Regions from separate parts of the Rahnella sp. BCC 1045 genome, predicted to be linked through region 3. Evidence: predicted binding sites of a transcription regulator. Region 3 holds the regulator's gene; each other region holds the start of a gene.
The links. The regulator PurR, encoded in region 3, represses purine synthesis genes. The targets are predictions, from matches to a motif close to CANGCAAACGTTTGCNTG.
Positions count from the first base shown of each region.

Region 1: the regulator PurR is predicted to act here: its motif matches at 1,466-1,483, upstream of purE (5-(carboxyamino)imidazole ribonucleotide mutase).
Region 2: the regulator PurR is predicted to act here: its motif matches at 1,986-2,003, upstream of rfaQ (putative lipopolysaccharide heptosyltransferase III).

Region 1 covers NZ_JAFMOZ010000125.1:75,033-79,205, forward strand. Annotated here, with positions in the region: gene ppiB (peptidylprolyl isomerase B) at 1-21, shown strand, start outside; gene lpxH (UDP-2,3-diacylglucosamine diphosphatase) at 33-755, shown strand; gene J1782_RS12190 (tRNA-(ms[2]io[6]A)-hydroxylase) at 739-1,371, opposite strand; gene purE (5-(carboxyamino)imidazole ribonucleotide mutase) at 1,552-2,061, shown strand; gene purK (5-(carboxyamino)imidazole ribonucleotide synthase) at 2,058-3,122, shown strand; gene ybbP (putative ABC transporter permease subunit YbbP) at 3,278-4,173, opposite strand, start outside.
Region 2 covers NZ_JAFMOZ010000127.1:47,790-51,962, forward strand. Annotated here, with positions in the region: gene J1782_RS13145 (glycosyltransferase family 4 protein) at 1-754, opposite strand, end outside; gene rfaQ (putative lipopolysaccharide heptosyltransferase III) at 751-1,833, opposite strand; gene J1782_RS13155 (polysaccharide deacetylase family protein) at 2,040-2,996, shown strand; gene J1782_RS13160 (glycosyltransferase family 9 protein) at 2,998-4,092, shown strand; gene J1782_RS13165 (O-antigen ligase) at 4,144-4,173, opposite strand, start outside.
Region 3 covers NZ_JAFMOZ010000135.1:90,340-94,512, reverse strand. Annotated here, with positions in the region: gene J1782_RS17835 (C40 family peptidase) at 207-1,109, shown strand; gene J1782_RS26565 (YnhF family membrane protein) at 1,274-1,363, opposite strand; gene purR (HTH-type transcriptional repressor PurR) at 1,697-2,722, shown strand; gene punR (DNA-binding transcriptional activator PunR) at 2,759-3,664, opposite strand; gene punC (purine nucleoside transporter PunC) at 3,801-4,173, shown strand, end outside.

The DNA of each region.
Region 1 (4,173 bases), on a different contig from region 3:
AGCGTCACCATCAGCGAATAATTAGCGTCGGGATGACCACGTTTTTTATCGCAGATATCCATCTTTGCGCACAGGAACCGGCAATCACTGCCGGTTTTCTGCGTTTTCTTCGCGAAGATGCGCCGCAGGCTGATGCGCTGTACATTCTCGGGGATTTATTCGAAGCCTGGATTGGTGACGATGACCCGGAACCGTTACACGCAGAAATCGCTGCGGCGTTAAACCAGCTCCGCCAGCAAGGCGTGCCCTGCTTTTTCATCCACGGTAACCGCGATTTTCTGCTCGGCAGACGTTTTGCGCGTGAAAGCCTGATGACGCTGCTGCCAGAGAAAAAAGTTCTCGAGCTTTATGGCCGCCGCGTGCTCATCCTGCACGGCGACACGCTGTGTACCGATGACGTTGCCTATCAGAATTTCCGCAAAAAAGTTCATAACCCGTTTATCCAGAAATTATTCCTGATGCTGCCTCTGAAATGGCGACTGGCGATTGCCGCAAAAATGCGCGCCAACAGCAAAGCGTCTAATCAGGGAAAATCGCTGGAAATTATGGACGTGAATCCGCAGGCGGTGATCAGTGAAATGCAGGCGGCAGGCGTCGAGTGGATGATCCACGGGCACACGCACCGCCCGGCTATTCATGATGTGCCTTTAGAAAATAAAACCGGCCACCGCGTAGTACTCGGCGCATGGCACGAAGAAGGCTCGATGGTGAAAGTCACCGCCGGTAACGTGGAACTGATCAGCTTCCCGTTTTAAGCCCGCAGACTGGGACTCCACTGTGGAAACGGAATTGTTCATCTGGCGTTAAGATCAGTTCCGCTTCAATCCTGCCAAACTCCTCCACCCGTTCACTGATATCGGTTCCCGCATACTGTTCGGCCAGCGCCAGATAATCGGCAAAATGGCGTGATTCTGAGCGCAACAGCGACGTATAAAAGCGTGACAGGGTTTCATCGAGATGCGGAGCAATCTTGGCAAATCGCTCGCAGGAACGCGCTTCGATGTACGCACCAATAATCAGACGGTCCACCAGAATATTCAGGTCATCATGATGGCGGGTATGTTTAATCATGCCACTGGCGTAGCGCGACGGTGAAAGCTGGGTATAAGTAATATTGCGTTTCTGCATGATTTCCACCACCTGCTCAAAGTGATGAAGCTCTTCGCGCGCCAGACGTGCCGCGCAAAACAGCAACTCGGTACGCTCAAGATATTTGGTCATCAGGCTCATCGCCGTGGCCGCCGCCTTCTTTTCACAGTTAGCGTGGTCAATCAGCATGACCGTCTGATTTTCCAGCGCCACATCCACCCATAACGCAGGTGTTTCACAGTGAAGAAAATCATAAATCGGTGCCAGTAAAGCCTGCGTCATAGTTCAGTTTCCAGTGGGGATGGCGAATATTATCGTGGCTGGGATTATACAAATCTGTCGCGCACTTCTCATCAAAAATGCACCGTATTCCGGCTACGCAACCGTTTTCCTTGCTTCGTGAGCGTGATATCATTTGCGCCCTCACACGCTTTAAATCCGAATCACAGGAGCTATACAGACATGTCATCCAACGTTACCCCGGCAAAAATCGCCATCGTTATGGGGTCTAAAAGTGACTGGGCGACCATGCAGTTCGCCGCCGAAGTGCTCACAACGCTGAATATTCCTTTCCATGTCGATATCGTCTCCGCACACCGCACGCCGGACAAATTGTTCACCTTTGCTGAACAGGCGTCGGCCAATGGTTTTGATGTGATCATCGCAGGCGCAGGCGGCGCGGCGCATTTGCCCGGCATGCTGGCGGCGAAAACGCTGGTGCCGGTGCTCGGCGTGCCCGTGCAAAGCGCGGCCCTGAGCGGCATCGACAGCCTGTATTCCATCGTACAAATGCCGCGCGGTATTCCGGTCGGTACGCTGGCAATTGGTAAAGCGGGTGCCGCTAACGCTGCGTTGCTGGCGGCACAAATTCTGGCGCTGCATGATACTGAAATTGCCAAAAATCTGGCCGCGTGGCGTGTCGCACAAACGGATGAAGTGCTGAATAATCCCGATCCACGGGAGGAAGCATGAAACCGGTTTGCGTACTCGGAAACGGTCAGTTAGGCAGAATGCTGCGTCAGGCCGGTGAACCGCTGGGCATTGCCGTTTATCCGGTCGGACTTGATGCCGAACCGGAAGCCGTGCCGTATCAGCAAAGCGTCATTACCGCAGAAATCGAACGCTGGCCGGAAACCGCACTGACCCGCGAACTGGCAACGCATAATGCGTTCGTTAACCGCGACATTTTCCCGCGTCTTGCGGATCGCCTGACGCAGAAACAGTTGCTCGACCAGCTCGGTCTGGCGACTGCACCGTGGCAATTGCTGGCAGATGCCGCACAATGGCCGCAGGTTTTTTCACAGCTTGGCGAACTGGCGATTGTGAAACGTCGCGTCGGCGGTTATGACGGTCGTGGTCAGTGGCGCTTGCGTTCCGGCGAAGAAAATACATTGCCACAAGATTGCTACGGCGAATGTATCGTTGAGCAGGGCATCAATTTCTCCGGTGAGGTGTCGCTGGTAGGTGCGCGTGGTCACGACGGGAAAACCGTTTTTTATCCGCTGACGCACAATCTGCATCAGGACGGTATTCTGCGCACCAGCGTCGCACTGCCGGAGCCGGACGCTGCGCTGCAACAGCAGGCAGAAAGCATGTTGTCCGCCATTCTCAACGAACTGAATTATGTCGGCGTGATGGCGATGGAATGTTTCATGGTCAGCGAAGGTTTGCTCATCAACGAACTGGCTCCGCGCGTACATAACAGCGGGCACTGGACGCAAAACGGCGCATCCTACAGCCAGTTTGAAATGCACCTGCGTGCCATACTCGGTCTGCCGCTGCCAAAACCGGTGGTCAGTACGCCGTCGGTGATGGTGAATCTGATTGGCACGGATGTGTCAGAACAGTGGCTGAACCTGCCACTGGTCAATCTGCACTGGTACGAGAAAGACGTGCGTCCGGGTCGTAAAGTCGGACACCTGAATCTCAATGATGCCAGCGCCAGCCTGCTGAAAGAAAACCTGAATGCACTGATCCCGATGCTGCCGGCCGAATATGCCAGCGGCATTGAATGGGCAGTTGAAAAGCTTTGATTTGAGCACCTCCTTATTAAAAGGAGATGCTCTGGTAACCTAAATAATTCGAGTTACAGGAAGGCGGCAAGTCAAGGAATCCCGATGAGCTTACTCAGGTAAGTGATTCGGGTGACTGAACGCAGCCAACGCACCTGTGGCTCGAAGTATGACGGTTACGAGTCGTATTGCCTGAACAGCGCCCGCCCCCGCAGCAACCGTACACCCAGCCAGCCTCCGCAGACAGACAGCAGCAACGCGCTCACCACCGGAACGGCGATCCACATCAGGTAATCCGGTTCCCACGGGAAATCAAACACTTTTCGCTGCAACAACCATAACGCCACTTCGGCACCTATCGCCGCCGCAATGCCCGCCACGAGTCCAAGAACCGCAAATTCGCACCAGAGAGTACGGTGCAGCATTTTTTTACTCGCGCCTAACGTGCGATAAACGATCAACTCCTGACGGCGCTGACGCATCCCGACCTGAATCTGTGCCAGCAACAGCAAACCGCCGCACAGCATCACCAGAATCACCATCACTTCCAGCGCCCGGCTGACCTGCTGTAAGACCTGTCCGACCTGCCGCAGAATCGAACCGACATCCAGCAAACTGAGCGTCGGGAACTGACGGTTCAGTTGCGTAATGGTGCTGTCATCACCGTGATAACGGAAACTGGTCAGCCAGCTTTGCGGCTGGGCATCCAGTGCGCCCGTCGGGAAGATAAAGTAGAAATTCGGCTTCAGGCTGTCCCAGTCCACTTTTCGCAGGCTGGTAATCTTAGCGGTGAAATCCTGCGTATCACCGGTGAAGGTCACCGAATCGCCGATTTTCAGTCCGAGACGTCCGGCCAGCCCTTCATCGATGGACACTTCACCCGCTTTCGGTGCGCCATTACCTGCGGTCAGCGGATTATGATCCGGCAATCCGTCCATCCAGGTCAGATTCAGTTCACGGTTTACCGCTTCCCCGCCCGCATCGTCCGGCTTGATTTTGTCCGTCGCGGCTTCGCCGTTAATCTTCGTCAAACGCGCCCGTACAATCGGATAGAACGCTTCCGGCTGCGCGT
Region 2 (4,173 bases), on a different contig from region 3:
CAGCCGCTAATTCGCGATACCGTGGCTCATTTTTATCTTTGCCGACAACCAGAAGATGTCGCGACGTTCCTGAAATGGCTTTAATTGCCGCGTCCAGGCCTTTACGTTCAAAGCCCGAGCCAACGTAGATCATGCAAGTCGCATTCGCCGGCACACCATATTGCTGGCGAAGCTGAGCGCGCAGCGGGGCGGTCACCGGTATGAAATGTTGGTTATTTACAGAATTATAAATGACGTGAATTTTTTCTGCGGGCACAGAAAACCGCTCAATGATTTCTTTTTTAACCATTTCGGCATTACAGATAACCGCTTTCAACTCTGGCGCGGCATACATATCCTTTTCGGCTTGCATGACGTAACGGTGAAACCTGTCGGTGAAAAGTCTTTTTGCTTTGTACTGAGGCAACAATCGCGAACGCTCTTCCAGCCATCTGACATGAACGCCATCACCGGCCCGGTATAAATCGCAGCCAGGTATCCGTTCGTGGCTTTGCACCAAATCGAATTTCTCTTTTTGCCAGATTTGCCGGGCCGCGTTGGCAAAACCGCGCTCCCTGCTTACACGACCGAATTTCCACGGGTTGCACAGATGCACATTCCAATCGGGGTTAATGTCACCCTGCCATTCGCGGGTGATGACATTAAGCTCGATATTTTGGTTTTCAAGTGCTTCCAGCGCCCGGGAAACAAACCGTTCGGCGCCTCCGTCAGGGCGGTATTTCTGGCGAACTAAAGCAAGCCGGAATGCTTTCATGCTAATAATCTCCTGGCCGCATCAGTCACGACGTCTACGGGAATGGCATTCAGATAACGTTCGGACGTGTTGGTATCGATATTGTCCGGATCAGGAAGTGGCCCGAAATCACCGGCCCAAATCACTTCACCTGTGGCTTCCCATGGGCGCCAGAAAACCAGTTTTGACGGGCCAAACAGAGCGACGAGAGGAGTTTTCAAAGCCGCCGCCATATGCATCGGGACAGAATCCACGCCGATAAATAGCGCGGCACCATCAATCAAGGCGGCAAGCTGGGGTAACGTTAATTTGCCGGCCAGAGAAATCAGATTGATCTGAGGACAAAGTTTCAGGATACGATCGACCATGGCGAGCTCGTGTTTGTCCGGCCCGGAAGTGACTATCAGTGGATAGCCTTCAGCGTGCAATTGCGTAAGCATGGCGGCCATCTTTTCTTCTGACCAGCATTTGAAGAACCATCGAGAGGTAGGCTGCACCACAATATAACGGCCAGAAACCTGATTCTGCTGTAATAAATGCTGTACCTTTTCACCGTCTTCCTGAGCATAACTCATCGTGGCTTCCGGTCTTATCAAAGGAAGCTGAAGGGGGGCCAGCAGGGAGAGGTTTTGTTCAACGGTATGAAGTGCATGATGGTTTTTCGTACTGACCAGTTGGGTGTGGCAAAAACGCCAAAATGCGCCCTGACGTTTTGGAAAATCGAAACCCAGGCGGACAGACGCGCCCGTAAGTCGGGTGGCAATGGCACTTCGCCACTGATCGCTTAAGTTGAGCGTCAGATCATAATGGCGGGACATGACCTGTTTCATTAAACGAATTTCATGAGCCATATGGGACCACACGCCGAGTTTTTTCCAGGTGCGGTCAATGCAATGCAAGTGATGAATGGAAGGATTGGCCGCCAGCATATCCCGGGTTTCCTGGTATATCAGCATATCAATTTCAGCGTCAGGATAACGCGCCTTCAATGTATTGACGACCGGGGTCGTCAGCAACATATCGCCGTGATGACGTAGTTTGATGATAAGGATACGCCTGATAGAGGAATCCGGATTTTGTGCTTGAGCAGTCGTCATAATTCATCACTGTTTAGGAATCAAAGCACGATTCTAAAGTACACTGAAGCCTCAGGCTACACCCAACACGGTTCTTGCGTTGAGGGTGAAAATCCCAAAAAATAGAAACAATCCAATAAATTGTTGTCATAGCGGTATGTTTGCATTGGCATGCCCGCGTAACCGTCATCCTGTACGTTTGATTAATAAGATAAAATTAGGCCAGTTCAATGAAAAAACCCGCATTTATCATCACCATAGATACCGAGGGTGACAATCTTTGGCAAAATCATGAGCGCATTTCCACTGAGAACACCCGCTTTCTGCCGCGATTCCAGAGCCTTTGCGAAAAGTACGCCTTTAAGCCGGTTTATCTGACGAATTATGAAATGGCGCAGGATGCTGCTTATGTGGAGTTTGCCAGTGATGTGATCCGGCGGGGGAAGGGCGAAGTTGGCATGCATTTACATGCCTGGAATAGCCCTCCGCTTGTCGCGCTGACCGATGATGACTGGCGACACAAGCCTTACCTGATCGAATTCCCGGAAGACCAAATCAAGGCTAAAGTGGCATTTATGACGAAACTGCTGGAAGACAATTTCCAGACAAAAATGCTCAGCCATCGCGCGGGTCGTTGGGCGTTTAATGAGTTTTATGCGTCGCTGCTGGTTGAGCAGGGATATCTTGTTGATTGTTCGGTGACACCGCATGTGAACTGGTCATCTTCACCGGGTAACCCTGAAGGGGCGGGCGGAACGGATTACAGCCGTTTTCCGAAAGAGGCTTATTTCATTGACCTCAATGATATTGCAAAAGCGGGCAATTCTCCGCTTCTTGAAGTCCCGATGAGTATTCAGCTTAAGCACTCGGGAATGCTCAATCATATTAAGAGCGGCTACGATAAACTTCGCGGAAAAACCCGGTCGCCTTCTACGCTCTGGTTGCGCCCATCCGGTGGCAATGTTGAGAATATGAAAAAGGTTGCTGAGCAGACTCTTAAGCAGGGTTCTGACTATATCGAGTTCATGCTGCACTCTTCAGAGTTCATGCCCGGCGGAAGCCCGACGTTCAAAAACGAAAAAGACATTGAAAGACTCTACGACGATTTGGAAAAGCTGTTTAGCTGGATAAGCGAACGGGCACAGGGGATGACTCTGGCAGAATATTATCAATGGAAGATGAACTAAGATGTCGCAGAAAAGGATGAAAATATTTTGGATTAATCTTTTCTTACATTGCTATGTAAAGATTAAGCCCACTCTGAAAAGCCGGAAGTCATTCTCGGCAGAAGAGAATTTTAAAAGTATTGCTATTTACTCGACCACGGCGCTGGGCGATTTAATGTTCAATACGCCAGCCATTCGTGCGGTAAGACAACGCTATCCGGATGCGTTCATTACACTGGTCTCCAGTGAAAAAAATAAAACCCTCGTTGAGGGAAGTCTTTTTTTTGACCGGATAGTATATTGGGATGAGAAGGTAAAACACGTCAGAAAACTGGTCACACAACTTAGAGAGCGGCCGCCTGAATTAACGGTAATCTTACACTCAAAAGCCCCCTACGACATTCTTAGCGCAGTAATGTCCGGCTCCCAATATATCGTCAAGGATATATACGGCGGTAAGAAGATTGGGATGGAAAAGTGGCTTGTTAATGAAGGATCGTTTTTAAGCTGCCATCTGATTCAACGAAAATTGAATATGTGCAGTTTGTTAGGTTGCGATGTATCCAATAATGAAATGGTTATTCCAGTTGATTTCACGCATCTTAATAAAGAAGCCGGAAAGAAAATTATTGGTTTTCAGATGGGCGCCTCTGAACCAATAAGATGCTGGCCAATATCAAAATTTTCTGAGCTTGCGAAGGTACTTTTCCAATTGGGGCCAGAGTATGAAGTTGTGCTGATTGGGACAAAAAAAGAACTGGCCTATGAAAAATTCTTCCTGAATTCATTGTCGGAAGATGAAGTAAAACGGGTCACCAGCTATATCGGGAAAACCGATCTGAAGCAATTGATGGGCATTATAGAAAACATGGATGTGCTCGTTACCGGAGATACCGGACCGCTTCATCTTGCCGTCGCGCTGAAAACCAAAACTGTCAGCCTTTTCGTGACAGCAAATCCTGACCATACGGGGCCTTATCAGGATATGGAATTGCATCAGGTCATGCGTGTTTCTACAGATATTAAAAATCTGGCAGCAGATATAAAAATACAGCCTTTAGCTATCATTAATGCTGAGGATGTTCTGGAAAGAATCGAATTATTGTTACCGCTCTGAGGGTGAGAGCAAGGGAATAGCTATTTTTCCCTTGCTCTGTTTCGCCATTTACTATCGGGCTTTCTTTATTTCTCCGGCCAG
Region 3 (4,173 bases):
CCCATTCTTTAACTTAAATAATAACATGATGAAAAGTGGTTATTTTTTTGACTAAAAATGGCGGTTATTTCGACATAAAAAAAGCTATTAACTTTTTCTCACAATATGATCTAGAATCGAGGCAATTCGTGCTTTTTTGTCTCGTTCTTTTAGGCAATACTCTGACATCCCTGATGTTTAACCCTACCACTCATGGTAACGAAGCTATGCGCTTACTGTTCACGCTTTTTGTGCTGCTCTTTACCCAGCTGTTTCTGAATATGGCTCATGCGTCGCCACAGACTCGTGTCGCGGCCGACCAGCGAAAGAGTCATGTTAACCAGGTCACGCCGGAAGAACGCCGAAAGCGAAAAACGGCAGCCGCGAAAACCAGCAAGAAAACCAAAGTCGCGCCGGTTTCAGAACCTAAAACTCAGGAAAAAAATTCGAAGAAGAAAGTCAAAAGCACCGAACTGGTTAAGCGAAAGACGTCTTCTGAAAAAACAGTAAAAACGACGCGGGCCGAGAGTAAAAAAGAAAAAACACTCAAGACAACCCGGGCCGAGGCGAAAGCAGGGAAGGAAACGAAAAACCGCTCTCTCGCTAAAAACAGCAGTGAAAAGGCCAGTAAAAAAGAAGCGTATGGCCGCCACCGCAAAGGCAAAAAGTTACGTGAAGAAGACAGTAAACCGATAACGCTCAGCGCAACACACAAGAAACGTTATCAGCACGCACAACAAACCGCGATGACCAAGCTGATGCACCAGGTCGGCAAACCTTACCGCTGGGGCGGAACGTCACCGAATACAGGTTTCGATTGCAGCGGACTGGTTTACTACGCATACAAAGATTTGATCCGTATTAAAATGCCCCGCACAGCGAATGAAATGTACCACTTGCGCGATGCGGCCCCGGTCAAACGGGGTGAATTAGAATCCGGCGATCTGGTTTTCTTCCGGATTAATAACCGCGGCGCCGCAGACCATGTCGGTGTTTACGTAGGAAACGGGAAGTTTATCCAGTCACCGCGCACCGGCGAAGACATTAAGATCACCTCACTGGGTGACGATTACTGGCAAGATCATTATGTAGGCGCACGACGGGTAATGACCCCTAAGACGATCCGATAATAAACAATTCGTTAAGTCTGAAGTTTCGCTAATCAGCCATTGAATAGCATTTAACGAAGAGTTTCTGCAGGGAAGAGTATCGGCGGAATGGGTGACTGCGTAAAATTGAAAAGGGCGATTCCTGTTATAGGTAATCGCCCTTTTTATTGCGGCTTTCGCGCAAATCAGTTCATCACTGCGGTGAAACTGAAAGCAATAATCACGAGCAAAGCGCAGACCGTAGTGATCAAAGAAAATTTCAGGTTGCTGTCCATTAAACCCCCTTACGGATCAAATTGTGGCGTTCGTATAGCCACACTGAATGTGTGCCAACGCATTTTCTCATAATTCGCATTGAAAATCTTGTGCTGAATGACACCAGGTTCATGACAATTTTACTTCCACTTTCCTGCATTATAAGTGAAAATTGTCGGTTACCACGCCTGTGTGCCGGTCGATTTCACCCGAGAGCATTTCACGCCTCACTCTGAAGAATCCACCCAACGATTTCACTGCCCTTTTCGAAGTCAGCAGTTAAATCCACGCAAGCAAACGATTAACATAATGCTAACGTGCTGAAACACGTGAGCACAGGAGTCATTTTTTACATGGCAACGATTAAAGATGTCGCAAAGCGCGCTGGCGTTTCCACCACAACCGTGTCGCACGTCATCAATAAAACCCGTTTCGTCGCCGAAGAAACCCGAGCCGCGGTTCTCCTTGCAATCAAAGAGTTGCACTATTCTCCCAGCGCTGTGGCACGTAGCCTGAAGGTCAATAACACCAAAACAATCGGTCTGCTGGCAACGTCCAGTGAAGCGCCCTACTTCGCCGAAGTGATTGAGGCCGTGGAGAACAGCTGTTTCTCAAAAGGCTATACGCTGATTTTGTGTAACTCACACAATAATCTGGAGAAGCAACAGGCCTACCTGCAAATGCTGGCGCAAAAACGCGTCGACGGTTTACTTGTGATGTGCGCGGAGTATCCGGACGAATTGCTGAATATGCTTGAAGAATACCGCTCTATCCCGATGGTTGTGATGGACTGGGGCGAAGCGCGTAAGAATTTCACCGACAGCATTATCGATAACGCGTTTGAAGGCGGCTATATGGCCGGACGTTATCTGATTGAACGCGGTCATCGCGATATCGGCGTGATCCCTGGGCAACTGGCGCGAAACACCGGCGGCGGCCGTTTCCAGGGCTTTGTGAAAGCACTGACGGAAGCCAATATTCCTCTTCGTGAAGAATGGGTCGTTCAGGGCGACTTTGAGCCGGAATCGGGCTATCAGGCCATGCACAAAATTCTGATGCAGAAAAACCGCCCGACGGCTGTATTCTGTGGCGGTGACGTGATGGCGATGGGGGCAATCTGTGCCGCCGATGAACTGGGCCTGCGCGTACCGCAGGATATTTCCGTGATTGGCTATGATAACGTGCGTAACGCGCGCTATTTCTCACCGGCACTGACGACAGTTCATCAGCCAAAAGAACGTCTGGGCGAAATGGCCTTTACCATGCTGCTGGACAGAATTATCAGCAAACGCGAAGAGTCGCAGACCATTGAAGTGCATCCCAAACTGGTTGAGCGCCGTTCCGTGGCCGACGGCCCGTACCGCGATTACCGCCGTTAACTTTCAATAAACGCCTGTGCCACAGGCGTTTTTTTGTCAGTCGCGCAACCATTCCCGGTTCATCGTTTCCGTGTCTCCCATGTATTCCAGCAGCCACGCCAGCGAAGGCGACGGATTGCTCTGATCCCACGTCAGGCAGCACGGGCTGTCCGGAAAGGTATTTTCCAGCGACAGTACCTGTAATTTTTGCTGTTCAATCAAGGGTGTCACGCGGTGAACCGGCATCATGCCAACACATAAACCTTCGTTCAGACATTCCAATGCACACGTCCAGTCGGGAACCACCAGCCGCCGCTGGTTATCCAGCGTCCAGGTATCGCGTTTCGGCAATGTACGCGATGTATCTTCCAGGCAAAGCGCCGGATAAGGCCGTAACTGATCGTCACTCAGTATTCCCTGCGTCTGGGCCAGCGGATGTTGCGCGCTGACCACACAATGCCAGTCCATAAAACCCATATCGCGGAAATTGAACCGTCCACCGACGGGGATCGCCCGCGTCGCGCCGATGGCGACATCCGCCCGCCCGTCGACCAGCGCGTCCCAGACACCGTTAAAGACTTCCGAATGAATGATGAGTTCGGTATCAGGGAAATGGCGATAGAAATCCAGCACCAGCCGCCGTGTCCGCGCAGGTTTAACGATACGGTCAACGGCAACCCGTAATTCTCCGCGCCAGCCATTGGCGACCTGCTGACACTGGCGGCGGGTCGCTATCATTTTTTTTGTCAGAACCCGCGCTTCGTCGACAAAAACTTTACCGGCAGGAGTCAGAATAACGTCGCGATGTCTGCGTTCAAACAACGGAACGGCCAGCCATTGTTCAAGCTGGCGAACGGTGTAGCTGATGGCAGAAGGAACCCGGTGCAAGTCCTGCGCGGCAGCGCTAAAACTGCCTGTTCGGGCGACGGCATCGACCACTTCAAGAGCATATTCTGACCACATCGTTTAGCCTTCAATATTTTTGATAGCAGATTGCAAATATTAGCGTTTCACAAGCCTGTTATCAAAGCGTTAAACTCCGCATCCGATACGATTTCCGCGTCAAATCATCTGCAATAAATAAATTAAAGAGACAATAATGAAACCCTCACTTGGATTTATGCTCTATCTTGCCGGGCTGAGCATGCTTGGCTTTTTAGCGACCGATATGTACCTTCCGGCCTTCAGCGCGATGCAAAGCAGCCTGATGACCAGCCCGGGCATGATCAGCGCCAGCCTGAGTATTTTCCTTGGCGGCTTTGCCATCGGTCAGCTGTTGTGGGGGCCATTGTCCGACAAGATTGGCCGCAAGCCGGTATTGCTGATTGGCTTAGCGCTCTTTGTCGTCGGTTGTCTGGGCGTGCTATGGGTTGAGAATGTCCGCGCCCTGCTGGCGCTGCGTTTCCTGCAAGCTGTCGGCGTCTGTGCCGCCGCCGTCACCTGGCAGGCGCTGGTGGTAGATCGCTTTTCTG